DNA from 3 places in the Geobacillus sp. C56-T3 genome. Region 1 is predicted to be linked to each of the others. Evidence: a T-box and tRNA genes for the amino acid it is inferred to sense, from the RefSeq annotation. Region 1 holds a T-box; the other regions hold tRNA genes.

Region 1 (9,248 bases):
GTACCAGCTGAAAGGAAAAGAAACACTTCCGGTCGTGAAAGGGAAAGACAAAGAGGTTCGTGTCGCGACAGGAAAGAATCTGGATCTGCTTGTGAAAAACGGCGAGGAAAAACAATACAAACCTGTATATGTGTTGGACAAGAAAAAAATGACAAAAGAAGGAAAGCTAGTCGCCCCTTTGAAAAAAGGGGAAACGGTTGGATATATGACGCTCGAATATAAAGGGGACGACTCCCTTGCCTTCTTAAGCCCAGACATGCAAAAAAACATCCGTGTGCCGCTTGTCACAACAGCTGAAGTCGAAAAAGCCAATTGGTTTGTTCTTTCGATGCGCGCGGTCGGCGGACTGTTTGTTGATTTATGGACAAGCGTCGCCAAAACAGTGAAAGGCTGGCTGTAGAATCGACTCCCCTTGATGGGGAGCTTTTTTCCATTGTGATTTTTGTAAAAATTGAGGTAAAATAAAACAGTGGAATCGTCCTTTTGCATGCCTCGCAAAGCATAAGGATTAGGAATAGGGGGAATCAACGTTGGCATTGACAGGTACGGACCGCGTCAAACGCGGCATGGCGGAAATGCAAAAAGGCGGCGTCATCATGGACGTCGTGAACGCAGAACAGGCGAAAATCGCTGAAGCGGCAGGGGCTGTCGCGGTTATGGCGCTCGAGCGCGTCCCGGCGGACATTCGCGCCGCTGGCGGTGTCGCGCGCATGGCCGACCCGACGGTGATCGAAGAAGTGATGAACGCCGTTTCGATCCCAGTCATGGCGAAAGTGCGGATCGGTCACTATGTTGAGGCGCGTGTCTTAGAGGCGCTTGGTGTCGACTACATTGACGAAAGCGAAGTATTAACGCCGGCTGATGAGGAATTCCATATTGACAAACGGCAGTTTACCGTTCCATTTGTGTGCGGTTGCCGCGATTTAGGGGAAGCGGCGCGCCGCATTGCAGAAGGGGCATCGATGTTGCGAACCAAAGGAGAGCCGGGGACAGGCAACATTGTTGAGGCCGTGCGCCATATGCGCAAAGTGAACGCGCAAATTCGCAAAGTCGTCAACATGAGCGAAGATGAGCTTGTCGCTGAGGCGAAACAGCTCGGGGCTCCGGTTGAGGTGCTGCGCGAGATCAAGCGGCTTGGCCGCCTGCCGGTCGTCAACTTTGCCGCCGGCGGTGTCGCGACACCGGCTGACGCTGCCTTGATGATGCACTTGGGTGCGGACGGTGTCTTTGTTGGGTCTGGCATTTTCAAATCGGAAAATCCGGAAAAATACGCGCGCGCGATCGTAGAGGCGACGACTCATTACGAAGACTATGAATTGATCGCACACTTGTCGAAAGGATTGGGCGGCGCGATGCGTGGCATCGATATCGCGACATTGTTGCCGGAGCACCGGATGCAAGAACGCGGCTGGTAAGCTAAATAAAGGAGCAAAGCAACGATGAAAATAGGTGTACTTGGACTGCAAGGAGCTGTGCGGGAGCATGTTCGCGCCATTGAGGCGTGCGGCGCCGAGGCGGTCATCGTGAAAAAGCCGGAGCAGCTTGAAGGGTTGGACGGTCTTGTGCTGCCGGGCGGCGAAAGCACAACGATGCGGCGGCTCATCGACCGCTATGGGCTGATGGAGCCGCTCAAGCAATTTGCCGCTGCCGGCAAGCCGATGTTCGGCACGTGCGCCGGACTCATTTTGCTGGCGAAGCGAATTGTCGGCTATGACGAGCCACATTTAGGATTAATGGACATTACAGTCGAGCGGAACTCGTTCGGTCGGCAGCGGGAAAGCTTTGAGGCGGAGCTGTCGATTAAGGGTGTCGGCGACGGGTTTGTCGGCGTCTTCATCCGTGCTCCGCACATTGTCGAGGTCGGGGACGGGGTCGATGTCTTGGCGACATACAATGACCGCATTGTCGCCGCTCGACAAGGACAGTTTCTTGGCTGCTCGTTCCACCCAGAGCTGACCGACGATCATCGATTGATGCAATACTTCCTCAACATGGTCAAAGAAGCGAAAATGGCGTCAAGCCTCAAGTAAAGTGATCAAGCGAAAGCGATGAGAGGAACAAGTAGCAGGCCCCCTTCCTTTCAGAGAGCCGGTGGGTGGTGCGAACCGGCAGGGAGCTCCTGTGAATCCATCCTCGAGCAAAACGTTGAACGCCCAAAGGGCCAGTAGGCGTTTTCGGCCGCCGCCGTTATCGGCATAAGTGGAAGGCATGGTTGGCCTTCAATAAGGGTGGCACCGCGGGATGGCTCCCGTCCCTTTTTGGGACGGGGGCTTTCTTTGTATAATAAAAGGCGAAGGAGGTAGAAAACGGTGCTGGATATGAAAGTATTGCGTACTCAGTTTCAAGAAGTAAAGGAAAAATTAATGCAACGCGGCGGGGATTTGACGAACATCGACCGCTTTGAACAATTGGACAAAGACCGCCGCCGCTTGATCGCGGAAGTCGAAGAGCTGAAAAGCAAGCGCAACGATGTGTCGCAGCAAATCGCTGTCCTAAAGCGCGAGAAAAAGGACGCCGAGCCGCTGATTGCCCAAATGCGCGAAGTCGGTGACCGCATTAAACGGATGGATGAACAAATTCGCCAGCTTGAGGCGGAACTCGACGACTTGTTGTTGTCGATTCCAAACGTGCCGCACGAATCAGTGCCGATCGGCCAATCAGAAGAGGACAATGTGGAAGTGCGGAGATGGGGAGAGCCGCGTTCGTTTTCCTTTGAGCCGAAGCCGCATTGGGAAATCGCCGATCGGCTCGGTTTGCTCGACTTTGAGCGAGCCGCCAAAGTGGCGGGAAGCCGATTTGTCTTTTATAAAGGGTTAGGAGCGCGGCTTGAGCGGGCGCTCATCAACTTTATGCTTGACATCCATCTCGATGAATTCGGTTACGAAGAAGTGTTGCCGCCATATTTAGTGAACCGGGCGAGCATGATCGGAACCGGACAGTTGCCGAAATTTGCCGAGGATGCGTTCCATTTGGACAGCGAAGATTATTTCCTCATTCCGACCGCTGAGGTGCCGGTGACGAACCTGCACCGCGACGAAATTTTGGCCGCAGATGATTTGCCGATTTACTATGCGGCCTACAGCGCCTGCTTCCGCGCGGAAGCCGGGTCGGCCGGCCGCGACACGAGAGGGCTGATCCGTCAGCATCAGTTCAATAAAGTCGAGCTGGTAAAATTCGTAAAGCCGGAGGACTCGTACGATGAATTGGAAAAGCTGACGCGCCAGGCAGAGACGATTTTGCAACGGCTCGGGCTTCCGTACCGCGTTGTCGCCTTGTGCACCGGAGACCTTGGATTCTCGGCGGCGAAAACGTACGATATTGAAGTTTGGCTGCCAAGTTACGGAACGTACCGGGAAATTTCGTCGTGCAGCAACTTTGAGGCGTTTCAAGCGCGCCGTGCCAACATCCGCTTCCGTCGGGATCCAAAAGCGAAACCGGAGTACGTGCATACATTAAACGGTTCGGGGCTAGCCATTGGGCGGACGGTCGCCGCCATTTTGGAAAACTACCAGCAAGAAGACGGCTCGGTCATCGTTCCGGAAGCGCTTCGTCCTTACATGGGGAATCGGGACGTCATTCGCTGAAAAAAGGTGCTTGAGGCAAATCGTTGGTTGACTTTTCCCGACTGCCGTGTTATAGTGAATGACGTTGGCAATGAGGAACATCTTGTTCTTGGCCAAGACGATGATGAAGAGGACTGACGCGCATAAGAGGAGATTGTCATCTGAAACGGCTGACCGCCGAAAGCCGTTTCCCATCATAAAAAAACCCGCCGTTGACCGGCGGGTTTTTTATGCCTTTATTTTTTTACAACAGTAAATTGATCAGCGATCAGCAGCCAGTTTTGTGGAAAATCAATGCCAAGTTTCCAATAGCTGACCCCGCGCAAACCAAGTTCCTTCACGAGATTAAATTTTGCTTGAATGGAGCGGGCGTCCTCGAACCATACTTCATGCTCGCGTCCGTTTTCGTCGCGATAGCGAAAATGCGGTGCCTGCGCCTCCGTATCGTATTCGATGGCAACGTTATACTTTGCGGCGAGGGCGATGGCTTGCTGCGGGCTGATGGCCTGGGCGTACGGGCCGCCGGGTACATATGGCAGCGTCCAGTCGTAGCCATACAAGTTTTGCCCCATCAAAATTTTTCCGGCTGGCATTTCAGAGATGGCGTACTCGAGAACGCGGCGGACCGGACCGATCGGGGACACCGGCATCGGCGGCCCGCCGCTGTAGCCCCATTCATACGTCATGATCACGACAAAGTCGACAATTTGTCCATGGGCGCGGTAGTCGTGTGCTTCGTACCAACGTCCGCGCTGGGTCGCGCTCGTTTTTGGCGCCAAGGCGGTCGACATCATCCACCCTTCTCGTGCAAACCGCCGTTTCGCTTTGCGCAAAAACGCATTATACGCCTCACGGTCTTCCGGGCGCAAATATTCAAAATCAAAATGGATGTCGCGGAAGCCATACCGTCTAGCGGTCGCGACAATGTTGTCGAGCAGACGATTTTGCAGCGTTTCGTTTGTTAACATAAGCGCGCCGAGCTCGTCGCTGAACTGCCCGTTTTCAATGTTGGCGACAACCATAACGAGCGTGACGCGGTTGGCGCGGGCAATATCCGGAAAGTCGTCAAGCGGCGGCTCTTGCAATGTCGCGTCGCGTCGGATCGCAAAATAAAAAGGACTCAAATAAGTCAAATACGGAGCGGCTTCGCGAGCGCTCGCCTCCAGCGCTGGGCTGACAGTCGCGCCGCGCGGTTCAATATAGGCGTTAAACTCCGCTCTTCGCTTGGCGCCGGGCGGTATATAAAGCCGCTGCCCGACCTTAAGCGGAGCGTTTAAGGAGAGGCGATTCACTTCGGCAAGCCGCTGCATCGGAATCGAAAATCGGCGTGCAATCGACCATAACGTGTCGCCGCGCTGCACCCAGTAAAAACGACCGACGATCGGGATCACGAGTGCCTGGCCGACAACGAGTTTATCAGGGTTTGGAAGCTTGTTGGCCCGGACAATTTCTTCCGCCGTGGTCCCGTATGCCTCAGCAATTCCACTTAACGTTTGTCCACTCTGCACTACGTGGATTTGCATACTTGACCTCCTAGTTGCGTCTTTATTCTCCATATTCTATGATGAAAAGAAAGGAGAAATGACCGTTTGTGTGAAGGGGTATACGATGAACACCGACGAGTACTACATGCGATTGGCAATGGAAGAAGCAAAAAAAGCGGAGCAGATCGGCGAAGTGCCGATCGGCGCTGTCATCGTTCAAGACGGCCGCGTCATCGCCCGCGCTCATAATTTGCGGGAAACCGAACAACGCGCCATCGCTCATGCAGAAATTTTGGCAATCGATGAAGCATGCCGGGCAACCGGTTCATGGCGGCTTGAGCGGGCGACGTTGTACGTAACGCTTGAGCCGTGCGCCATGTGCGCAGGCGCCATTGTTCTTTCCCGCATCGAACGGGTTGTATTTGGCGCGTTTGACCCAAAGGGAGGGTGCGCTGGGACATTGATGAACTTATTGCAGGAAAGCCGATTTAACCATCAGGTTAAGGTGGTAAGCGGGGTGCTTGCTGACGAGTGCGGTTCGCTGTTGAGCCAATTTTTTCGACGATTGCGCGAACAAAAGAGAAATGTTGGCGGGAGTGCCAACGAAAATTCCGTCGATTGACATTGCATTTTTTCCGCTAACGAGCTATACTGATAGTGCCGTGCTAAGCGGGGAGGTAGCGGTGCCCTGTACTCGCAATCCGCTCTAGCGAGGCTGAATTCCTTCTCGAGGTTAGTCTGTTGCGAGGCCTGTCTCAAGCAAGTGGTGTTGACGTCTGGGTCCCGCGCAATGGGATTCCGTGAACCCTGTCAGGTCCGGAAGGAAGCAGCAGTAAGCGGATGCTCCCATGTGCCGCGGGGACGCCTGGGCTGAGCTAACTGCTTGAGCAACGCTCGGGGCAGCTAATCGACAGAAGGTGCACGGCCTTACATAGCGATAGGGAACAAAACCCACTCATGGCGAGTGGGTTTTTTGTTATTTCAAATTGCAATAGGAAGTTATATAATAGATAGGACGAGAGAAAGAGGAGGGCCGTTTTCCGTGGCATACCAAGCGTTATATCGCGTGTTTCGGCCGCAGCGCTTTGCGGACATGGTCGGCCAAGAACACGTGACCAAGACGTTGCAAAGCGCCCTGCTTCAACATAAAATATCGCACGCTTACTTATTTTCCGGCCCGCGCGGTACAGGAAAAACGAGCGCAGCGAAAATTTTCGCCAAGGCGGTCAACTGTGAACAGGCGCCAGCGGCGGAGCCATGCAATGAGTGTCCAGCTTGCCTCGGCATTACGAATGGAACGGTTCCCGATGTGCTGGAAATTGACGCTGCTTCCAACAACCGCGTCGATGAAATTCGTGATATCCGTGAGAAGGTGAAATTTGCGCCGACGTCGGCCCGCTACAAAGTGTATATCATCGACGAGGTGCATATGCTGTCGATCGGTGCGTTTAACGCGCTGTTGAAAACGTTGGAGGAGCCGCCGAAACACGTCATTTTCATTTTGGCCACGACCGAGCCGCACAAAATTCCGGCGACGATCATTTCCCGCTGCCAACGGTTCGATTTTCGCCGCATCCCGCTTCCGGCGATCGTTTCACGGCTAAAGTATGTCGCAAGCGCCCAAGGTGTCGAGGCGTCCGATGAGGCATTGTCCGCCATCGCCCGTGCTGCAGACGGGGGGATGCGCGATGCGCTCAGCTTGCTTGATCAAGCCATTTCGTTCAGCGACGGGAAACTTCGGCTCGACGACGTGCTGGCGATGACCGGGGCTGCATCATTTGCCGCCTTATCGAGCTTCATCGAAGCCATCCACCGCAAAGATACAGCGGCGGTTCTTCAGCAGTTGGAAACGATGATGGCGCAAGGGAAAGATCCGCATCGTTTGGTTGAAGACTTGATTTTGTACTATCGCGATTTATTGCTGTACAAAACCGCTCCCTATGTGGAGGGAGCGATTCAAATTGCTGTCGTTGACGAAGCGTTCACTTCACTGTCGGAAATGATTCCGGTTTCCAATTTATACGAGGCCATCGAGTTGCTGAACAAAAGCCAGCAAGAGATGAAGTGGACAAACCACCCGCGCCTTCTGTTGGAAGTGGCGCTTGTGAAACTTTGCCATCCATCAGCCGCCGCCCCGTCGCTGTCGGCTTCCGAGTTGGAACCGTTGATAAAGCGGATTGAAACGCTGGAGGCGGAATTGCGGCGCCTGAAGGAACAACCGCCTGCCCCTCCGTCGACCGCCGCGCCGGTGAAAAAACTGTCCAAACCGATGAAAACGGGGGGATATAAAGCCCCGGTTGGCCGCATTTACGAGCTGTTGAAACAGGCGACGCATGAAGATTTAGCTTTGGTGAAAGGATGCTGGGCGGATGTGCTCGACACGTTGAAACGGCAGCATAAAGTGTCGCACGCTGCCTTGCTGCAAGAGAGCGAGCCGGTTGCAGCGAGCGCCTCAGCGTTTGTATTAAAATTCAAATACGAAATCCACTGCAAAATGGCGACCGATCCCACAAGTTCGGTCAAAGAAAACGTCGAAGCGATTTTGTTTGAGCTGACAAACCGCCGCTTTGAAATGGTAGCCATTCCGGAGGGAGAATGGGGAAAAATAAGAGAAGAGTTCATCCGCAATAAGGACGCCATGGTGGAAAAAAGCGAAGAAGATCCGTTAATCGCCGAAGCGAAGCGGCTGTTTGGCGAAGAGCTGATCGAAATTAAAGAATAAACCGTTTAAAGGAGGATGCCAAGATGATGCGTGGCGGAATGGGCAATATGCAAAAAATGTTAAAACAAATGCAAAAAATGCAAAAAGAAATGCAAAAAGCGCAGGAAGAGTTGGCGGAAAAAACGGTGGAAGGCACGGCGGGCGGAGGCATGGTGACCGTTGTCGCTAACGGTCATAAACAAATTTTGGAAGTAAAAATTAAAGAGGAAGTCGTCGACCCAGACGATATTGAAATGCTGCAAGATTTGATTTTGGCAGCGACAAACGATGCGTTGAAAAAAGCGGATGAGTTGGCTAATGAAATGATGGGGCAGTTTACGAAAGGACTTAACATTCCAGGGTTGTTCTAGGGAGGGCGTATGCATTATCCAGAACCGCTATCGAAGTTGATTGACAGTTTTATGAAACTGCCCGGCATCGGCCCGAAAACGGCTGCCCGCCTTGCATTTCATGTGCTGGCGATGAAAGAAGACACCGTGCTTGAGTTTGCCAAAGCGCTCGTTGATGTCAAGCGGCATATTCATTATTGCACGATTTGCGGACATATTACAGATACAGACCCTTGCTACATCTGCAAAGACGAGCGGCGCGACCGGACGACGATTTGCGTTGTTCAGGATCCGAAAGATGTCATCGCCATGGAGAGGATGAAAGAATACAATGGCCTGTACCACGTGTTGCACGGGGCCATCTCGCCGATGGAAGGCATCGGACCGGAAGATATTAAAATCGCCGAGCTGCTCACGCGATTGCAGGATGAGACGGTCCAAGAGGTGATTTTAGCGACAGACCCGAACATCGAGGGAGAGGCAACGGCGATGTACATCTCCCGCCTGTTGAAGCCGACAGGAATCAAAGTCACCCGCATCGCCCATGGCTTGCCGGTCGGCGGCGACTTGGAGTATGCGGACGAAGTGACGTTATCAAAGGCGTTGGAAGGGCGCCGTGAGCTATAGAGAAAAAGAAGGTGGGGATCGGTTTGTTATGGCGGCGAAAGGGGAAACTAAAGAGACAATTTGATGAGAAGTTAATGGCTGAACTACAAAAGGCTAGAACTGAATGGCTTGAGCAGAAACAACTCATCGAAAAAAGCGTCGATCCGTCTCCGGAGGTGCTGAGCGCATTGCAACTCGCTGAGGCCAAATATTTTTTCCTCCTCCGCGAAGCGAAGCACCGCCGCATCACACTTAAGGAAGTGCGTTAACTTCCTTATTTTTTTGTTCTTTTTTCCCCTGTTTCTCATACGTTGGTAGTACAAGCGTGCAAAAAGGGGGTTCAAACGTTGGAGCCGAAAGTCGTCATTACCGTGTTGCTAGCGCTTATCGCCGTTTTGCTTATCGTCGGCGCCCGTCTCAAAGCGCTTCGCCTGATCGGCTACGCTGCTATCCGCCTGATCGTCGGGGCGCTCGCGCTGTTTGTCATCAACGCCATCGGCGGGCATTTTAACATCCATATTCCGATTAACCTCGTCACCTCAAT
Region 2 (9,248 bases), 550 kb from region 1:
AAGCCGGAATCGCTAGTAATCGCGGATCAGCATGCCGCGGTGAATACGTTCCCGGGCCTTGTACACACCGCCCGTCACACCACGAGAGCTTGCAACACCCGAAGTCGGTGAGGCAACCCGCAAGGGAGCCAGCCGCCGAAGGTGGGGCAAGTGATTGGGGTGAAGTCGTAACAAGGTAGCCGTACCGGAAGGTGCGGCTGGATCACCTCCTTTCTAAGGAGAAAAGCGGAGGCGAGCGTTTCGCCGCGATGGGCAAATGTTCTTCGCCTGGAGGGATTTACAATCCCGAAGGCGAAGGTTATTTGACCCCGAGCGGCGGCGAGCCGGAGCTAGACAGGGAGAAAAGCGGAAGCGCCGCGATTGGCGGTGAGCTAACGTTAGACATCCTAAATGCGCTTCTGTTTCGTTCAGTTTTGAGGGAACGAGTCATGTTCTCTCAAGAACCAACTTCGTTCCTTGAAAACTAGATAACCGATTAACATAAGGAAGAAGCCGAGAGCGCAATAGGTTAAGCTAGAAAGGGCGCACGGTGGATGCCTTGGCACTAGGAGCCGATGAAGGACGGGGCAAACGCCGAAACGCTTCGGGGAGCTGTAAGCAAGCGTTGATCCGGAGATGTCCGAATGGGGGAACCCACTGTCCGTAATGGGGCAGTATCCATGCCTGAATCCATAGGGCATGGAGGGCACACCCGGGGAACTGAAACATCTTAGTACCCGGAGGAGAAGAAAGCAACCGCGATTCCCTGAGTAGCGGCGAGCGAAACGGGAACAGCCCAAACCAAGAGGCGTGTCCTCTTGGGGTTGTAGGACCGCTCACGATGGGAGTGAGAAAGGGACGGGGTAGACGAACCGGTCTGGAACGGCCGGCCAGAGAAGGTGAGAGCCCTGTAGTCGAAACTTCGTTCCCTCCCGAGCGGATCCTGAGTACGGCGGGACACGAGGAATCCCGTCGGAAGCAGGGAGGACCATCTCCCAAGGCTAAATACTCCCTAGTGACCGATAGTGCACCAGTACCGTGAGGGAAAGGTGAAAAGCACCCCGGGAGGGGAGTGAAAGAGAACCTGAAACCGTGTGCCTACAAGTAGTCAGAGCCCGTTGATGGGTGATGGCGTGCCTTTTGTAGAATGAACCGGCGAGTGACGATGGCGTGCGAGGTTAAGCCGAAGAGGCGGAGCCGCAGCGAAAGCGAGTCTGAACAGGGCGTCAAGTACGTCGTCGTCGACCCGAAACCAGGTGATCTACCCATGTCCAGGGTGAAGGCCGGGTAACACCGGCTGGAGGCCCGAACCCACGCACGTTGAAAAGTGCGGGGATGAGGTGTGGGTAGGGGTGAAATGCCAATCGAACTTGGAGATAGCTGGTTCTCCCCGAAATAGCTTTAGGGCTAGCCTCGGGTTTAGGAGTCTTGGAGGTAGAGCACTGATTGGGCTAGGGGCCCAAAACGGGTTACCGAACCCAGTCAAACTCCGAATGCCAATGACTTATGCCCGGGAGTCAGACCGCGAGTGATAAGATCCGTGGTCGAGAGGGGAACAGCCCAGACCGCCAGCTAAGGCCCCGAAGTGCACGTTCAGTGGAAAAGGATGTGGAGTTGCCGAGACAACCAGGATGTTGGCTTAGAAGCAGCCACCATTTAAAGAGTGCGTAATAGCTCACTGGTCGAGTGACTCTGCGCCGAAAATGTACCGGGGCTAAACGTGCCGCCGAAGCTGCGGGATGACCGTTGGTCATCGGTAGGGGAGCGTTCTAAGGGCAGAGAAGCCAGACCGGAAGGACTGGTGGAGCGCTTAGAAGTGAGAATGCCGGTATGAGTAGCGAAAACAGAGGTGAGAATCCTCTGCGCCGAAAGCCTAAGGGTTCCTGAGGAAGGTTCGTCCGCTCAGGGTTAGTCGGGACCTAAGCCGAGGCCGAAAGGCGTAGGTGATGGACAACAGGTGGAGATTCCTGTACCACCTTCTTCCCGTTTGAGCGATGGGGGGACGCAGGAGGATAGGGCGAGCAGGCGGCTGGAAGAGCCTGTCCAAGCCGCAAGGCTGATCCGCAGGCAAATCCGCGGATCATAAGGCCAAGCGGTGACGGCGACGGATGGATCCGGAAGTCCCCGATTTCACACTGCCAAGAAAAGCCTCTAGCGAGGGAAGAGGTGCCCGTACCGCAAACCGACACAGGTAGGCGAGGAGAGAATCCTAAGGCGCGCGGGAGAACTCTCGTTAAGGAACTCGGCAAAATGACCCCGTAACTTCGGGAGAAGGGGTGCTCTTTGGGGTGAAGAGCCCTGAAGAGCCGCAGTGAAAAGGCCCAAGCGACTGTTTATCAAAAACACAGGTCTCTGCGAAGCCGAAAGGCGACGTATAGGGGCTGACACCTGCCCGGTGCTGGAAGGTTAAGGGGAGCGCTTAGCGGAAGCGAAGGTGCGAACCGAAGCCCCAGTAAACGGCGGCCGTAACTATAACGGTCCTAAGGTAGCGAAATTCCTTGTCGGGTAAGTTCCGACCCGCACGAAAGGTGTAACGACTTGGGCGCTGTCTCAACGAGAGACCCGGTGAAATTATACTACCTGTGAAGATGCAGGTTACCCGCGACAGGACGGAAAGACCCCGTGGAGCTTTACTGCAGCCTGATATGGAATTTTGGTATCGCTTGTACAGGATAGGTGGGAGCCTGGGAAGCCGGAGCGCCAGCTTCGGTGGAGGCGGCGGTGGGATACCACCCTGGCGGTATTGAAATTCTAACCCGCACCCCTTAGCGGGGTGGGAGACAGTGTCAGGTGGGCAGTTTGACTGGGGCGGTCGCCTCCCAAAAGGTAACGGAGGCGCCCAAAGGTTCCCTCAGAATGGTTGGAAATCATTCGGAGAGTGCAAAGGCACAAGGGAGCTTGACTGCGAGACGGACAGGTCGAGCAGGGACGAAAGTCGGGCTTAGTGATCCGGTGGTTCCGCATGGAAGGGCCATCGCTCAACGGATAAAAGCTACCCCGGGGATAACAGGCTGATCTCCCCCAAGAGTCCACATCGACGGGGAGGTTTGGCACCTCGATGTCGGCTCATCGCATCCTGGGGCTGTAGTCGGTCCCAAGGGTTGGGCTGTTCGCCCATTAAAGCGGTACGCGAGCTGGGTTCAGAACGTCGTGAGACAGTTCGGTCCCTATCCGTCGCGGGCGGAGGAAATTTGAGAGGAGCTGTCCTTAGTACGAGAGGACCGGGATGGACGCACCGCTGGTGTACCAGTTGTCCCGCCAGGGGCACCGCTGGGTAGCTATGTGCGGACGGGATAAGCGCTGAAAGCATCTAAGCGTGAAGCCCCCCTCAAGATGAGATTTCCCACCGCGTTAGGCGGGTAAGATCCCTCGAAGATGACGAGGTCGATAGGTCCGAGGTGGAAGCGTGGCGACACGTGGAGCTGACGGATACTAATCGATCGAGGGCTTAACCTAGTGAGAAAAGTGAAAGCGCCGCGATTAGCTCTCGAAGCCAAATGTTCTTCACCCGCTGGGGTGCTTGCACCCCGAGGGGGAAGGTTATTTGGCAGAAGAGAGCTAGGCGCTGGAACTGGACAGCAAGAAAAGTGGAGGCCGCCCGCTTATCGGCGAGGTGCGCTGGAGGGCCTGCGAGCGGGCTTAGCCCGCCGCAGCAGGACCGAAGCGTCGCGAGCCGATGGCGGCCGGAACTAGACAGCGAAAAGCGCAGGCGAGCGGCTTCTTCCTGAGCACGGTTATCTAGTTTTGAGGGAATGAAAAAGTCTTGACAACAGGTCAACTTTCCTTATAATAAGACTTGTCCATTGTTGCCTAGTGGCTATGGCGGAGGGGAAACACCCGTTCCCATCCCGAACACGGAAGTTAAGCCCTCCAGCGCCGATGGTAGTTGGGGCCAGCGCCCCTGCAAGAGTAGGTCGCTGCTAGGCAATTTCGTGGAGGATTAGCTCAGCTGGGAGAGCACTTGCCTTACAAGCAAGGGGTCGGCGGTTCGATCCCGTCATCCTCCACCATCTTAATATAAAAGCTGACTTGCTTTCTCATCATCGCGGGGTGGAGCAACGAGCCTTTGCTTCATCGAATCCGCATCGAGTTGCCTCGACGCACCCAGCTCCCTCGAATCAGCTAGTAGAGGAAGAGGCAATGAATAGCACGCCCGGATCATTATGAAAACCAGTTGAATTTCCTATCGTCGCGGGGTGGAGCAGTCCGGTAGCTCGTCGGGCTCATAACCCGAAGGTCGCAGGTTCAAATCCTGCCCCCGCAACCAAAATTGGTCCCGTAGTGTAGTGGTTAACATGCCTGCCTGTCACGCAGGAGATCGCGGGTTCGAGTCCCGTCGGGACCGCCATTCTTTCAAAATTGTGAAAGATGAAAAAATATGGCTCGGTAGCTCAGTCGGTAGAGATGAGCATCCGCTTCATCGAATTCGCTTCGAGTTGCCTCGACGCATCCAGCATCTTCGAATCCGCTGGCAGAGGAAGAGGCACAATGTAGCACAAGTAAAGCAGCGTAAAACTTAATATGGCTCGGTAGCTCAGTCGGTAGAGACGAGCATCCGCATCTTCGAATCTGCTGCGAGTTGTCCCGACGCACCCAGCTTCTTCGAATTGGCTGGTAGAGGAAGGGACACAAAAGTCATCAACGAACAAGGGAAAAATAAGATACGGCTCGGTAGCTCAGTCGGTAGAGCAAAGGACTGAAAATCCTTGTGTCGGCGGTTCGATTCCGTCCCGAGCCACCATTTTTATCATAGTTCCGAAAGAAGGTTCCCGCTTCATGCAAAGCTAAGTGGGAGTAGTTCACAGACATGTCAGATGTTCAAACCACCCCGGCTTAGTTCAATGGGTAGCCACGAGCACTCGCATCGTCGAATCTGTTGCGAGTTGTCCCGACGCATCCCACTTCTTTGAATAAGCTTGCAGAGGAAGGGACACCGAGCATTTGACTTCCTCGAATCAACTTGTAGAGGAAGAGGCACAACCAGGCAGACAACATGAGTCACTAGCTAATTTTAAATGTGCCGGCTTAGCTCAATTGGTAGAGCAACTGACTTGTAATCAGTAGGTTGCGGGTTCAAGTCCTGCAGCCGGCATTCTTATTCCTTAATAACCCCTTAAGCCATTAAGGCGGCAACCGCGAGCCATTAGCTCAGTAACGAGCGTTACATCTTCGAGTTCGCTTCGAGTTGTCCCGACGCATCCTGCATCTTCGAATCAGCTGGCAGTGGAAGGGACATTGTTGTCTCGGAGTGTTATTGAACCCATGAGCCATTAGCTCAGTAGGTAGAGCATCTGACTTTTAATCAGAGGGTCGGAGGTTCGAGTCCTCCATGGCTCATCGTCTTGCGGAAGTAGTTCAGCGGTAGAACACCACCTTGCCAAGGTGGGGGTCGCGGGTTCGAGCCCCGTCTTCCGCTCCACTTCCGCCGGGGTGGCGGAATTGGCAGACGCACAGGACTTAAAATCCTGGGGTAGGTAACTACCGTGCCGGTTCGAGTCCGGCCCTCGGCACTTGTGCGCTCGTAGCTCAATTGGATAGAGCATCTGACTACGGATCAGAAGGTTAGGGGTTCGAATCCTCTCGAGCGCGTTTTGTCGGGAAGTAGCTCAGCTTGGTAGAGCACACGGTTCGGGTCCGTGAGGTCGCAGGTTCAAATCCTGTCTTCCCGATTTATCATGGGGCCTTAGCTCAGCTGGGAGAGCGCCTGCTTTGCAAGCAGGAGGTCATCGGTTCGATCCCGATAGGCTCCACCTTTTGACTTAAATTTGGCGGTGTAGCTCAGCTGGCTAGAGCGTACGGTTCATACCCGTGAGGTCGGGGGTTCGATCCCCTCCACCGCCACCATTATCGGACCTTTAGCTCAGCTGGTTAGAGCAGACGGCTCATAACCGTCCGGTCGTAGGTTCGAGTCCTACAAGGTCCACCATTATTATTGTTGCTTTTTTGGAGGAGTACCCAAGTGGTTGAAGGGGTCGGTCTTGAAAACCGAGAGGCGCCGCAAGGCGCGCGGGGGTTCGAATCCCTCCTCCTCCGCCATGCACTTTAAAATCATGCCGGCTTAGCTCAATTGGTAGAGACGAGCATTCGCATCGTCGAATCTGTTGCGAGTTGTCCCGACGCATCCCGCTTCTTTGAATAAGCTTGCAGAGGAAGGGACACCGAGCATTTGACTTCCTCGAATTAGCTGGAAGAGGAAGAGGCACAGTTCAGCATAATAGGAGTCACTGTTTCATTACTAAATATGCCGGCTTAGCTCAATTGGTAGAGACGAGCATCGGCATCATCGAATTGGTTGCGAGTTGCCTCGACGCACTCAGCTTCCTCGAATCAGCTTGCAGAGGAAGAGGCACAACCAGGCAGACAACATGAGTCACTAGCTAATTTTAAATGTGCCGGCTTAGCTCAATTGGTAGAGCAACTGACTTGTAATCAGTAGGTTGCGGGTTCAAGTCCTGCAGCCGGCACCAGATCGAGGCGACTATGGCGAAGTGGTTAACGCACCAGATTGTGGCTCTGGCATGCGTGGGTTCGATTCCCACTAGTCGCCCTTTTCATTATATTCTATATTTGCGTGTGTAGTTTAGTGGTAAAACCTCAGCCACGAGCATCTGCATCATCGAATCCGCTTCGAGTTGCCCCGACGCATCCGGCTTCTGTGAACCAGCTGGTAGAGGAAGGGGCATGGAAGAGCGTGGCAGATGTTGATTCCAAATGATATGCGTGTGTAGTTTAGTGGTAAAACCTCAGCCACGAGCATCTGCATCATCGAATCCGCTTCGAGTTGCCCCGACGCATCCAGCTTCTTTGAATCGGCTGGCAGAGGAAGGGGCATGAAAGATTGTGATGGGTGTTTCATCAAAAATTATGCGGGTGTAGTTTAGTGGTAAAACCTCAGCCTTCCAAGCTGATGTCGTGGGTTCGATTCCCATCACCCGCTTTTGACGGGCCTATAGCTCAGCTGGTCAGAGCGCACGCCTGATAAGCGTGAGGTCGGTGGTTCAAGTCCACTTAGGCCCATTATTTTCCATTGAATGTTTTTTGGCTATTCGCTATAATAATGGGCGAACAATGCCCCATCGTTCCACAGCAAAAGCGGAGCGACGAGCTTCACATCTTCGAATTCGCTGCGAGTTGCCTCGACGCATCTCGCTTCCTTGAATTAGCTGGCAGAGGAAGAGGCAACGAGCACATTTGGAAGATGTGCATAACATATAGTTATTCATCATTCCGCAATAGCTCAGCGGTAGAGCAACCGGCTGTTAACCGGTAGGTCGTAGGTTCGAATCCTACTTGCGGAGCCATGTTACGGAGAAGTACCCAAGTGGCTGAAGGGGACGGTTTGCTAAACCGTTAGGTCGCAGTTTTGCGGCGCGCGGGTTCAAATCCCGCCTTCTCCGCCATAATGGCCCGTTGGTCAAGTGGTTAAGACACCGCCCTTTCACGGCGGTAACACGGGTTCGAATCCCGTACGGGTCACTGGTTGCTGGCACCAGAGATTCTGGTGCCCTTTTGTACAATTTCTTTTGTCGATTTTTGCGTTTTTTTCTTGCGATGCGTGTGGAAGTCTGTTATAATGTCTCTCGTTAGCTTTAAAATTATGTTATGATGGTTGGGGACAACGCAGTGTTTCGTTTCGTTAAAGAACGAGGCATTGCGTTTTTTTATTTATCACCCTAAACCGAGAAGACCCCCACTTCCACGCGTGAGCGTAGGTGGGAGAGCGTTCAAGTAGGGAGGGAGTCCCCCGTTTCCAACGGCAGGAAAGTGGGGGGAGAAGATCAAACGAACAATTGGGCGTCGGCTTCGCCGCCATGAATTTGCACAAACATCGTTTGGATGGCTTGAAGCTGGCGCTTGGCGGTTTCTTCTGGCGTTGATGGGAGAAAGTAAACGATTTGCAAAGCGTTTTTCGTTTCTCTCGTCACGGCGGTCCGCTCCGAATCGACGATCGGACTGCCAAACGGCCCTCGTTCATCTTTGCTGACGAGTTTGTTGGCAAAGTTGACTGTGCGGCCGTTTAACGCGATGTATTCATCTTGTTCCGTGCCGATCGTGAGCGTCACTGTCCCGTTGATGCGGTCTAGATCATAGATGCCGAGTGGAATTTTATAATAGAGTGAAAAAAAGTTGTTTATGTCTGCCGCTGAATGGATAGGCGGAATGAAGCTTTTTTTCTGGATGCGTCGGTACAGGCTTTCACTTGACGGTCGATAGCGGCTTGGGTCCGTTCCGATTTGTTTGAAAGTACGGCGCCATTCGACCATCTCAGGAATGTCGGCAATCGACTTTTCCTGCAGCTCGATGTAAAGAGATTCTTGAAACAGCTCAAGCCGCCCCCTTAACATTTGCGGTGAATCGCTGACCTCGATATGATGATAGCGGATGACGCCGAATTTACCAGAAGGAAGGCGTTGCTTTAGTTGTTCTGATATCACGAATTTCATCTTGATCACCTCGGATTTCATTTTACCATATATGACGAAAGGAGGGAAAACGATGGATGTTATGGCATTAAAGCGGGAAGTCATTGAGTATAGTCGGTCAATCGGCATTGATAAAATCGGATTTGCGAGCGCTGATCCGTTTGTTGAATTAAAGGAACGGCTGCGCCGCCAGCAGGAGCTCGGCTATCAGTCCGGTTTTGAGGAACCAGATATTGAGAAACGGACGAATCCTTCATTGCTTCTTCCGGAAGCAAAATCGATCATTGCCATTGCTCTTGCCTATCCGTCCAAAATGAAAAATGCGCCGCGGGGGACAAAGACGGAACGGCGCGGCGTTTTTTGCCGCGCTTCATGGGGAAAGGACTACCACGATGTGTTGCGGGAACGTTTGCAGCAGCTCGAGGAGTTTTTGCTGGCCAAAGTGCCCCATGCCCGCGTTCGCTCGATGGTGGATACCGGAGAGCTCGCCGATCGGGCGGTGGCGGAACGGGCAGGGATCGGTTGGAGCGGCAAGAACTGCTCTATTATTACACCAGAGTTTGGATCGTATGTGTATTTGGGAGAAATGATTACGAATATTCCATTTCCCCCTGATGAACCGGTTGAAAACCGATGCGGCACGTGCACGAAATGCATTGATGCCTGCCCGACCGGGGCGCTTGTACAAGGGGGACAACTGAACGCACAGCGGTGCCTTTCCTTTTTAACGCAAACGAAAGGCTTTTTGGCCGACGAGTTTCGGGAGAAAATCGGGAACCGGCTGTACGGCTGTGATACATGCCAGCAAGTCTGCCCGGAAAATAAGGGGAAAGACTTTCATTTGCA
Region 3 (9,248 bases), 220 kb from region 1:
TGCGCGTCTCGATCAAGGCGCCTGTTGAGGACATCATTCGCTATTTGCGGCGAAAAACAGTCGCTGATGAATCGTCCCCGGCCGCTCCCATCGTGGCAGAAGCGATCGAGGACGGATACAAGCGGCTGATGGAGCCTGCCATTGAACGCGACATCCGCAACGAGTTGACGGAGAAAGCGGAGGAGCGGGCCATCCATATTTTCGCTGAAAACTTGCGCAAACTGCTTCTCCAGCCGCCGCTCAAAGGAAAAACGGTGCTCGGCATCGACCCAGCCTATCGGACTGGGTGCAAGCTCGCCGTTGTCGACGAAACGGGGAAACTGCTTCGCATTGATGTGATCTATCCGCATCCGCCGCAAGAGCGAAAAGAAGAGGCGCGCGCGAAACTTCTTCGCCTGCTTGATGACTATCACGTTGATATGATCGCGATTGGCAACGGAACAGCATCTCGGGAAACCGAACAGTTTGTCGCCGACACGCTGAAGCATGTGCAACGCGATATCTTTTATTTGATTGTCAATGAAGCAGGAGCGAGCGTCTACTCTGCTTCCGACCTTGCACGCGCTGAGTTTCCCGGCCTGCAAGTTGAAGAGCGGAGCGCCGTCTCGATCGCCCGCCGCGTCCAAGACCCACTCGCCGAGCTTGTCAAAATCGATCCAAAATCGGTCGGCGTCGGCCAATACCAGCACGATGTGTCGCAAAAAAAGCTTGCCGAGTCGCTTCGTTTCGTCGTCGAGACGGTCGTCAATCAAGTCGGTGTCAACGTCAACACTGCCTCCGTCTCCCTGCTTCAGTACGTGTCCGGGCTCACGAAAACCGTTGCAGAAAACATCGTCAAGCGTCGCGAAGAGCAAGGGAAATTCCGCAACCGCGAAGAGTTGAAAACGATTCCTCGGCTCGGAGCGAAAACGTACGAGCAGTGCATCGGTTTTTTGCGCATCATTGATGGCGACGAACCGCTTGACCGCACGCCGATTCACCCCGAGCGGTACGCGGAAGTGAAGCAACTGTTGCGTAAGTTAGGATTTACGACCGCCGCCATTGGCAGTGATGAACTGCGCCAGGCGCTGCAAGCCATCGAGGTCGAGACGGTGGCTGCCGAGCTCGGCATCGGAGAACTGACGCTCTGCGACATCATTGACGCGTTGTGCCGCCCAGAGCGCGACCCGCGCGACGAGCTGCCCAAGCCGCTATTACGCAAAGATGTGTTGAAGATGGAAGATTTGAAGCCAGGCATGGAGCTGGAAGGAACCGTGCGCAACGTCGTTGACTTCGGCGCCTTTGTCGACATTGGGGTCAAACAGGACGGGCTCGTGCACATTTCCAAACTAAGCAAACAATACGTGCGCCATCCGCTCGATGTCGTTTCGGTCGGCGACGTCGTCAAAGTATGGGTCGAGCATGTCGATGTGGCGAAGGGAAGAATATCGCTGTCGATGGTGCCGCCGAAAGAGTGAAATGGAGAAAGCACTGCCTTAGGAGCAGTGTTTTCTCCGATAAAAAAACCAGCATTGGTTCAACAGTTTAATTTGCTCACGGTTTTTCTCATAGTAGGCTCGTCTCATCTGATTTTTCAGCCATGTAGGCAAAATCAGTCACCTCCCTGACAGTGGAAAGGTAATATATGTGTATGTAATGGTGAATTGTCCTGTGCCAAAAGATGAAGGAGAGACCCGCCATGGACCAAAAGCAGCTGCAAGCCCTTGTCGAACAAATTTCCATTCGCGTGTTCGGCAAGCCGTTCCGCCATACCGCTTTCTTCAACCCTCGTTTGCGCACCACCGGCGGGCGCTACATGTTGCAAACGCACAACATTGAGCTCAATAAAAAACATTACGAGCAGTTCGGCGAGGAAGAATTGATCGCCATCATCAAACACGAGCTTTGCCATTACCACTTGCACCTTGAGGGAAAAGGCTACCGCCACCGCGATCGCGACTTCCGCGAACTGCTGCAAAAAGTGGGGGCGCCTCGCTATTGTCGTCCGCTTGCTCGAAATACAAAAGCGCCGAAAACGATCTACACATACATTTGCACGTCATGCGGCCTCACCTACCGCCGCAAAAGACGGATCAACATAGACCGTTATGTTTGCGGCCGCTGCCGAAGCAAGCTCAAACGATCCTAGACTCCCATGACAGAAAAATTTGGTTGCCATCGGAAGGATGAAAATATCTCTATGTCGAATATTACGGTTTTACACATTTTGAAGCTCACGTATTTTCAGAGTAGATGCAATTTGAAACTTTAACATTTGCAGTTTTTACATAGCTCCAGCATTTGATCGACTGTCGGGCGACTGAACAACGCCGCTTGCAGACCCATGCATGGGTCTGTGAAGCGGGTGGTTGTTCGGTCTTCCGTCACGCCTTGGTGTTCGTCAGTCGAGAAAATAGACAAGCTACCTTTTCGTCAAGAATTGTTAAACTATAATGTCCAGTCAACGCCCATAATCAAACAAAACATTTTGCGAAAAAAGGTTGACAATCAGGATGATCGTGTGCTAAATTATAAAAGCCGTCGCTAAACGGCGGAAAACAGCAGAGGAAGTTGCGGGAAAACGTATTGACAAACGACAAGTTGCTCAATATAATAAACAATGTCGATTGTCAAACATCATTCCGCAATAGCTCAGCGACGAGCCTCACATCTTCGAATTGGCTGCGAGTTGCCTCGACGCATCTCGCTTCCTTGAATTAGCTGGCAGAGGAAGAGGCAACGAGCACATCGTAAAGATATGCATGACATATAATTTTTTCATCATTCCGCAATAGCTTAGCGGTAGAGCAACCGGCTGTTAACCGGTAGGTCGTAGGTTCGAATCCTACTTGCGGAGCCATTTCTTTGGAGAAGTACCCAAGTGGCTGAAGGGGACGGTTTGCTAAACCGTTAGGTCGTGGCTTTACGGCGCGCGGGTTCAAATCCCGCCTTCTCCGCCACTCCAATACGTATATGCGTGGCCCGTTGGTCAAGTGGTTAAGACACCGCCCTTTCACGGCGGTAACACGGGTTCGAATCCCGTACGGGTCACTGAATAGCGCGGGGTGATCCCCGCGATTTGTGGTCCCGTAGTGTAGTGGTTAACATGCCTGCCTGTCACGCAGGAGATCGCGGGTTCGAGTCCCGTCGGGACCGCCATTGCACTAAATCGCTGGGCCATAGCCAAGCGGTAAGGCAACGGACTTTGACTCCGTGATGCGCTGGTTCGAATCCAGCTGGCCCAGCCATTTTTATGTGTTAAATACATGAGTCATTAGCTCAGTAACGAGCGCTACATCTTCGAGTTCGCTGCGAGTTGCCCCGACGCACTAGGCATCTGTGAAACAGCTGGGAGAGGAAGAGGCAGGTAGAGTTAGGTAGTACCTAGAGTGTTATCCTAACCATGAGCCATTAGCTCAGTAGGTAGAGCAACGAGCAAAGCATCTTCGGATTTGCTTCGAGTTGTCCCGACGCATCCTGCATCTTCGAATATGCTAGTAGAGGAAGGGACATCGTTCACTGTGAGTGTATACCCAACCATGAGCCATTAGCTCAGTAGGTAGAGCATCTGACTTTTAATCAGAGGGTCGGAGGTTCGAGTCCTCCATGGCTCACCATATTAGCGGGTGTGGCGGAATTGGCAGACGCACCAGACTTAGGATCTGGCGCCTCACGGCGTGGGGGTTCAAGTCCCTCCACCCGCACTGATTAGTCAATATGCGGTCGTGGCGGAATGGCAGACGCGCTAGGTTGAGGGCCTAGTGGGGGCGACCCCGTGGAGGTTCAAGTCCTCTCGACCGCATTTTTTAGATAAACTATTGACAGCAACACAGTGAGTTGCTAAAATATAATCCGTCTCTTTGGTGCAATAATCTATTGCGCTCGTAGCTCAATTGGATAGAGCATCTGACTACGGATCAGAAGGTTAGGGGTTCGAATCCTCTCGAGCGCGCCATCATCGGGAAGTAGCTCAGCTTGGTAGAGCACATGGTTTGGGACCATGGGGTCGCAGGTTCAAATCCTGTCTTCCCGATTTTGTTAAACTAAATATTATGCGGGTGTAGTTTAGTGGTAAAACCTCAGCCACGAGCCTTCACTTCGCCGAATATGCTTCGAGTTGCCCCGACGCATCCAGCTTCTTTGAATCGGCTGGCAGAGGAAGGGGCATGAAAGATTGTGATGGGTGTTTCATCAAAAATTATGCGGGTGTAGTTTAGTGGTAAAACCTCAGCCTTCCAAGCTGATGTCGTGGGTTCGATTCCCATCACCCGCTCCATGAAGAGTCCATAGGATTATTTCGTTCCTTGAAAACTGAACGAAACGAAGCGCAACGAAAAGCGGAGGTCCGGTATTTCGCCTAACAGCAGCCCGCGTCCTGCGGGCAACGGCGAAATATCGCCATCCTGGCGATCGCGACGGGCAAATGTTCTTCACCCGTAGGGGTGCTTGCACACCGAGGGGGAAGGTTATTTGATCCCAAGCGGCGGCGGACCGAAGCTAGACAATTCGAAAAGCTAAGGCCGCTTGCCTATCGGCGAAACGCGCTGAGAGGCCCGCGAGCGGGCTTAGCCCGCCGCAGCGGGACACGAAGCGTCGCAAGCCGATAGCGGCCGAAGCTAGACAATTCGAAAAGCTGAGGCCGCATTGGCCAAAGCAAAAGCCAATCAACTTTCTTTTGGAGAGTTTGATCCTGGCTCAGGACGAACGCTGGCGGCGTGCCTAATACATGCAAGTCGAGCGGACCAAATCGGAGCTTGCTCTGGTTTGGTCAGCGGCGGACGGGTGAGTAACACGTGGGCAACCTGCCCGCAAGACCGGGATAACTCCGGGAAACCGGAGCTAATACCGGATAACACCGAAGACCGCATGGTCTTTGGTTGAAAGGCGGCCTTTGGCTGTCACTTGCGGATGGGCCCGCGGCGCATTAGCTAGTTGGTGAGGTAACGGCTCACCAAGGCGACGATGCGTAGCCGGCCTGAGAGGGTGACCGGCCACACTGGGACTGAGACACGGCCCAGACTCCTACGGGAGGCAGCAGTAGGGAATCTTCCGCAATGGGCGAAAGCCTGACGGAGCGACGCCGCGTGAGCGAAGAAGGCCTTCGGGTCGTAAAGCTCTGTTGTGAGGGACGAAGGAGCGCCGTTCGAAGAGGGCGGCGCGGTGACGGTACCTCACGAGGAAGCCCCGGCTAACTACGTGCCAGCAGCCGCGGTAATACGTAGGGGGCGAGCGTTGTCCGGAATTATTGGGCGTAAAGCGCGCGCAGGCGGTTCCTTAAGTCTGATGTGAAAGCCCACGGCTCAACCGTGGAGGGTCATTGGAAACTGGGGGACTTGAGTGCAGGAGAGGAGAGCGGAATTCCACGTGTAGCGGTGAAATGCGTAGAGATGTGGAGGAACACCAGTGGCGAAGGCGGCTCTCTGGCCTGCAACTGACGCTGAGGCGCGAAAGCGTGGGGAGCAAACAGGATTAGATACCCTGGTAGTCCACGCCGTAAACGATGAGTGCTAAGTGTTAGAGGGGTCACACCCTTTAGTGCTGCAGCTAACGCGATAAGCACTCCGCCTGGGGAGTACGGCCGCAAGGCTGAAACTCAAAGGAATTGACGGGGGCCCGCACAAGCGGTGGAGCATGTGGTTTAATTCGAAGCAACGCGAAGAACCTTACCAGGTCTTGACATCCCCTGACAACCCAAGAGATTGGGCGTTCCCCCTTCGGGGGGACAGGGTGACAGGTGGTGCATGGTTGTCGTCAGCTCGTGTCGTGAGATGTTGGGTTAAGTCCCGCAACGAGCGCAACCCTCGCCTCTAGTTGCCAGCATTCAGTTGGGCACTCTAGAGGGACTGCCGGCGACAAGTCGGAGGAAGGTGGGGATGACGTCAAATCATCATGCCCCTTATGACCTGGGCTACACACGTGCTACAATGGGCGGTACAAAGGGCTGCGAACCCGCGAGGGGGAGCGAATCCCAAAAAGCCGCTCTCAGTTCGGATTGCAGGCTGCAACTCGCCTGCATGAAGCCGGAATCGCTAGTAATCGCGGATCAGCATGCCGCGGTGAATACGTTCCCGGGCCTTGTACACACCGCCCGTCACACCACGAGAGTTTGCAACACCCGAAGTCGGTGAGGCAACCCGCAAGGGAGCCAGCCGCCGAAGGTGGGGCAAGTGATTGGGGTGAAGTCGTAACAAGGTAGCCGTACCGGAAGGTGCGGCTGGATCACCTCCTTTCTAAGGATGAAAAGCGGAGGCGAGCGTTTCGCCGCGATGGGCAAATGTTCTTCGCCTGGAGGGATTTACAATCCCGAAGGCGAAGGTTATTTGACCCCGAGCGGCTGCGAGCCGAAGCTAGACAGAGAGAAAAGCGGAAGCGCCGCGTTCGGCTCTCGAAGCCAAATGTTCTTCACCCGCAGGGGTGCTTGCACCCCGAGGGGGAAGGGTTATTTGGCAGAAGAGAGCCAGGCGCTGGAGCTAGACATCAGTCGTTATTCAAAGCAAAACGCGCTTCTGTTTCGTTCGGTTTTGAGGGAATGAGAAATTCCTTCACTTGTTTTGCGCCTGCGTCTTCTAGCAGATTCAAGGAAGATGGATTCCTCGGCGCAAAGCTGCAAGGAAGCAGACTCAAGGCAGTCGCTTCGTTCAGTTTTGAAGGAATGAAAAGTTCCTTCAAAAGCGCCTGTGCCTGCGTCTGCTAGCAGGTTCAGGGAAGCAGCTTCGTTTGCTTCTGCGTCTACAAGTGAATTCAGAGAAGCTGGATTCCTCGATGCAAGACTGCAGAGAAGTGAATTCAATGAAGTAGTCTCGTTTGCGTCTGCGTCTACAAGCGGATTCGGAGAAGCCGAATTCCTCGACGCAAACCAGCGAAGAAGCAGGTTCAAGGCAGCAACTTCGTTCCTTGAAAACTAGATAACCGGAAAAGCAAAGGAAGAAGCCGAGAGCGCAATAGGTTAAGCTGGAAAGGGCGCACGGTGGATGCCTTGGCACTAGGAGCCGATGAAGGACGGGGCAAACGCCGAAACGCTTCGGGGAGCTGTAAGCAAGCGTTGATCCGGAGATGTCCGAATGGGGGAACCCACTGTCCGTAATGGGGCAGTATCCATGCCTGAATCCATAGGGTATGGAAGGCACACCCGGGGAACTGAAACATCTTAGTACCCGGAGGAGAAGAAAGCAACCGCGATTCCCTGAGTAGCGGCGAGCGAAACGGGAACAGCCCAAACCAAGAGGCGTGTCCTCTTGGGGTTGTAGGACCGCTCACGATGGGAGTGAGAAAGGGACGGGGTAGACGAACCGGTCTGGAACGGCCGGCCAGAGAAGGTGAGAGCCCTGTAGTCGAAACTTCGTTCCCTCCCGAGCGGATCCTGAGTACGGCGGGACACGAGGAATCCCGTCGGAAGCAGGGAGGACCATCTCCCAAGGCTAAATACTCCCTAGTGACCGATAGTGCACCAGTACCGTGAGGGAAAGGTGAAAAGCACCCCGGGAGGGGAGTGAAAGAGAACCTGAAACCGTGTGCCTACAAGTAGTCAGAGCCCGTTGATGGGTGATGGCGTGCCTTTTGTAGAATGAACCGGCGAGTGACGATGGCGTGCGAGGTTAAGCCGAAGAGGCGGAGCCGCAGCGAAAGCGAGTCTGAACAGGGCGTCAAGTACGTCGTCGTCGACCCGAAACCAGGTGATCTACCCATGTCCAGGGTGAAGGCCGGGTAACACCGGCTGGAGGCCCGAACCCACGCACGTTGAAAAGTGCGGGGATGAGGTGTGGGTAGGGGTGAAATGCCAATCGAACTTGGAGATAGCTGGTTCTCCCCGAAATAGCTTTAGGGCTAGCCTCGGGTTTAGGAGTCTTGGAGGTAGAGCACTGATTGGGCTAGGGGCCCAAAACGGGTTACCGAACCCAGTCAAACTCCGAATGCCAATGACTTATGCCCGGGAGTCAGACCGCGAGTGATAAGATCCGTGGTCGAGAGGGGAACAGCCCAGACCGCCAGCTAAGGCCCCGAAGTGCACGTTCAGTGGAAAAGGATGTGGAGTTGCCGAGACAACCAGGATGTTGGCTTAGAAGCAGCCACCATTTAAAGAGTGCGTAATAGCTCACTGGTCGAGTGACTCTGCGCCGAAAATGTACCGGGGCTAAACGTGCCGCCGAAGCTGCGGGATGACCGTTGGTCATCGGTAGGGGAGCGTTCTAAGGGCAGAGAAGCCAGACCGGAAGGACTGGTGGAGCGCTTAGAAGTGAGAATGCCGGTATGAGTAGCGAAAACAGAGGTGAGAATCCTCTGCGCCGAAAGCCTAAGGGTTCCTGAGGAAGGTTCGTCCGCTCAGGGTTAGTCGGGACCTAAGCCGAGGCCGAAAGGCGTAGGTGATGGACAACAGGTGGAGATTCCTGTACCACCTTCTTCCCGTTTGAGCGATGGGGGGACGCAGGAGGATAGGGCGAGCAGGCGGCTGGAAGAGCCTGTCCAAGCCGCAAGGCTGATCCGCAGGCAAATCCGCGGATCATAAGGCCAAGCGGTGACGGCGACGGATGGATCCGGAAGTCCCCGATTTCACACTGCCAAGAAAAGCCTCTAGCGAGGGAAGAGGTGCCCGTACCGCAAACCGACACAGGTAGGCGAGGAGAGAATCCTAAGGCGCGCGGGAGAACTCTCGTTAAGGAACTCGGCAAAATGACCCCGTAACTTCGGGAGAAGGGGTGCTCTTTGGGGTGAAGAGCCCTGAAGAGCCGCAGTGAAAAGGCCCAAGCGACTGTTTATCAAAAACACAGGTCTCTGCGAAGCCGAAAGGCGACGTATAGGGGCTGACACCTGCCCGGTGCTGGAAGGTTAAGGGGAGCGCTTAGCGGAAGCGAAGGTGCGAACCGAAGCCCCAGTAAACGGCGGCCGTAACTATAACGGTCCTAAGGTAGCGAAATTCCTTGTCGGGTAAGTTCCGACCCGCACGAAAGGTGTAACGACTTGGGCGCTGTCTCAACGAGAGACCCGGTGAAATTATACTACCTGTGAAGATGCAGGTTACCCGCGACAGGACGGAAAGACCCCGTGGAGCTTTACTGCAGCCTGATATGGAATTTTGGTATCGCTTGTACAGGATAGGTGGGAGCCTGGGAAGCCGGAGCGCCAGCTTCGGTGGAGGCGGCGGTGGGATACCACCCTGGCGGTATTGAAATTCTAACCCGCACCCCTTAGCGGGGTGGGAGACAGTGTCAGGTGGGCAGTTTGACTGGGGCGGTCGCCTCCCAAAAGGTAACGGAGGCGCCCAAAGGTTCCCT

Evidence for each region. A T-box is a leader RNA that pairs with one kind of tRNA and senses whether it is charged. The one in region 1 lies ahead of serS (serine--tRNA ligase), so its partner is inferred to be a tRNA-Ser.
Region 2: it has a tRNA-Ser gene. The T-box ahead of serS (serine--tRNA ligase) is inferred to sense a tRNA for this amino acid. The anticodon was not compared.
Region 3: it has a tRNA-Ser gene. The T-box ahead of serS (serine--tRNA ligase) is inferred to sense a tRNA for this amino acid. The anticodon was not compared.

The regions. Positions count from the first base shown of each region.
Region 1 is NC_014206.1:20,215-29,462, forward strand. Features, by position in the region: gene GC56T3_RS00075 (serine hydrolase) at 1-400, shown strand, start outside; gene pdxS (pyridoxal 5'-phosphate synthase lyase subunit PdxS) at 531-1,415, shown strand; gene pdxT (pyridoxal 5'-phosphate synthase glutaminase subunit PdxT) at 1,440-2,030, shown strand; T-box leader at 2,040-2,259, shown strand; gene serS (serine--tRNA ligase) at 2,310-3,584, shown strand; gene GC56T3_RS00095 (LysM peptidoglycan-binding domain-containing protein) at 3,800-5,086, opposite strand; gene tadA (tRNA adenosine(34) deaminase TadA) at 5,172-5,669, shown strand; RNA gene ffs (signal recognition particle sRNA large type) at 5,708-5,972, shown strand; gene dnaX (DNA polymerase III subunit gamma/tau) at 6,090-7,769, shown strand; gene GC56T3_RS00110 (YbaB/EbfC family nucleoid-associated protein) at 7,793-8,119, shown strand; gene recR (recombination mediator RecR) at 8,129-8,725, shown strand; gene GC56T3_RS00120 (YaaL family protein) at 8,749-8,973, shown strand; gene GC56T3_RS00125 (pro-sigmaK processing inhibitor BofA family protein) at 9,052-9,248, shown strand, end outside.
Region 2 is NC_014206.1:3,124,251-3,133,498, reverse strand. Features, by position in the region: rRNA gene GC56T3_RS15550 (16S ribosomal RNA) at 1-213, shown strand, start outside; rRNA gene GC56T3_RS15540 (23S ribosomal RNA) at 507-3,435, shown strand; rRNA gene rrf (5S ribosomal RNA) at 3,789-3,905, shown strand; tRNA gene GC56T3_RS15530 (tRNA-Val) at 3,914-3,989, shown strand; tRNA gene GC56T3_RS15525 (tRNA-Met) at 4,170-4,246, shown strand; tRNA gene GC56T3_RS15520 (tRNA-Asp) at 4,252-4,327, shown strand; tRNA gene GC56T3_RS15515 (tRNA-Phe) at 4,645-4,720, shown strand; tRNA gene GC56T3_RS15510 (tRNA-Thr) at 4,999-5,071, shown strand; tRNA gene GC56T3_RS15505 (tRNA-Lys) at 5,244-5,316, shown strand; tRNA gene GC56T3_RS15500 (tRNA-Gly) at 5,324-5,398, shown strand; tRNA gene GC56T3_RS15495 (tRNA-Leu) at 5,404-5,489, shown strand; tRNA gene GC56T3_RS15490 (tRNA-Arg) at 5,495-5,568, shown strand; tRNA gene GC56T3_RS15485 (tRNA-Pro) at 5,575-5,648, shown strand; tRNA gene GC56T3_RS15480 (tRNA-Ala) at 5,657-5,729, shown strand; tRNA gene GC56T3_RS15475 (tRNA-Met) at 5,747-5,823, shown strand; tRNA gene GC56T3_RS15470 (tRNA-Ile) at 5,829-5,905, shown strand; tRNA gene GC56T3_RS15465 (tRNA-Ser) at 5,925-6,015, shown strand; tRNA gene GC56T3_RS15460 (tRNA-Thr) at 6,371-6,446, shown strand; tRNA gene GC56T3_RS15455 (tRNA-His) at 6,454-6,526, shown strand; tRNA gene GC56T3_RS15450 (tRNA-Gly) at 6,846-6,916, shown strand; tRNA gene GC56T3_RS15445 (tRNA-Ile) at 6,923-6,996, shown strand; tRNA gene GC56T3_RS15440 (tRNA-Asn) at 7,206-7,280, shown strand; tRNA gene GC56T3_RS15435 (tRNA-Ser) at 7,287-7,379, shown strand; tRNA gene GC56T3_RS15430 (tRNA-Glu) at 7,384-7,455, shown strand; gene GC56T3_RS15425 (B3/4 domain-containing protein) at 7,758-8,423, opposite strand; gene queG (tRNA epoxyqueuosine(34) reductase QueG) at 8,476-9,248, shown strand, end outside.
Region 3 is NC_014206.1:237,628-246,875, forward strand. Features, by position in the region: gene GC56T3_RS01270 (Tex family protein) at 1-1,457, shown strand, start outside; gene cmpA (cortex morphogenetic protein CmpA) at 1,476-1,589, opposite strand; gene GC56T3_RS01275 (SprT family protein) at 1,679-2,128, shown strand; tRNA gene GC56T3_RS01280 (tRNA-Asn) at 2,765-2,839, shown strand; tRNA gene GC56T3_RS01285 (tRNA-Ser) at 2,847-2,939, shown strand; tRNA gene GC56T3_RS01290 (tRNA-Glu) at 2,959-3,030, shown strand; tRNA gene GC56T3_RS01295 (tRNA-Asp) at 3,063-3,138, shown strand; tRNA gene GC56T3_RS01300 (tRNA-Gln) at 3,153-3,227, shown strand; tRNA gene GC56T3_RS01305 (tRNA-Lys) at 3,521-3,596, shown strand; tRNA gene GC56T3_RS01310 (tRNA-Leu) at 3,602-3,683, shown strand; tRNA gene GC56T3_RS01315 (tRNA-Leu) at 3,699-3,781, shown strand; tRNA gene GC56T3_RS01320 (tRNA-Arg) at 3,858-3,934, shown strand; tRNA gene GC56T3_RS01325 (tRNA-Pro) at 3,939-4,012, shown strand; tRNA gene GC56T3_RS01330 (tRNA-Gly) at 4,182-4,255, shown strand; rRNA gene GC56T3_RS01335 (16S ribosomal RNA) at 4,652-6,209, shown strand; rRNA gene GC56T3_RS01345 (23S ribosomal RNA) at 6,924-9,248, shown strand, end outside.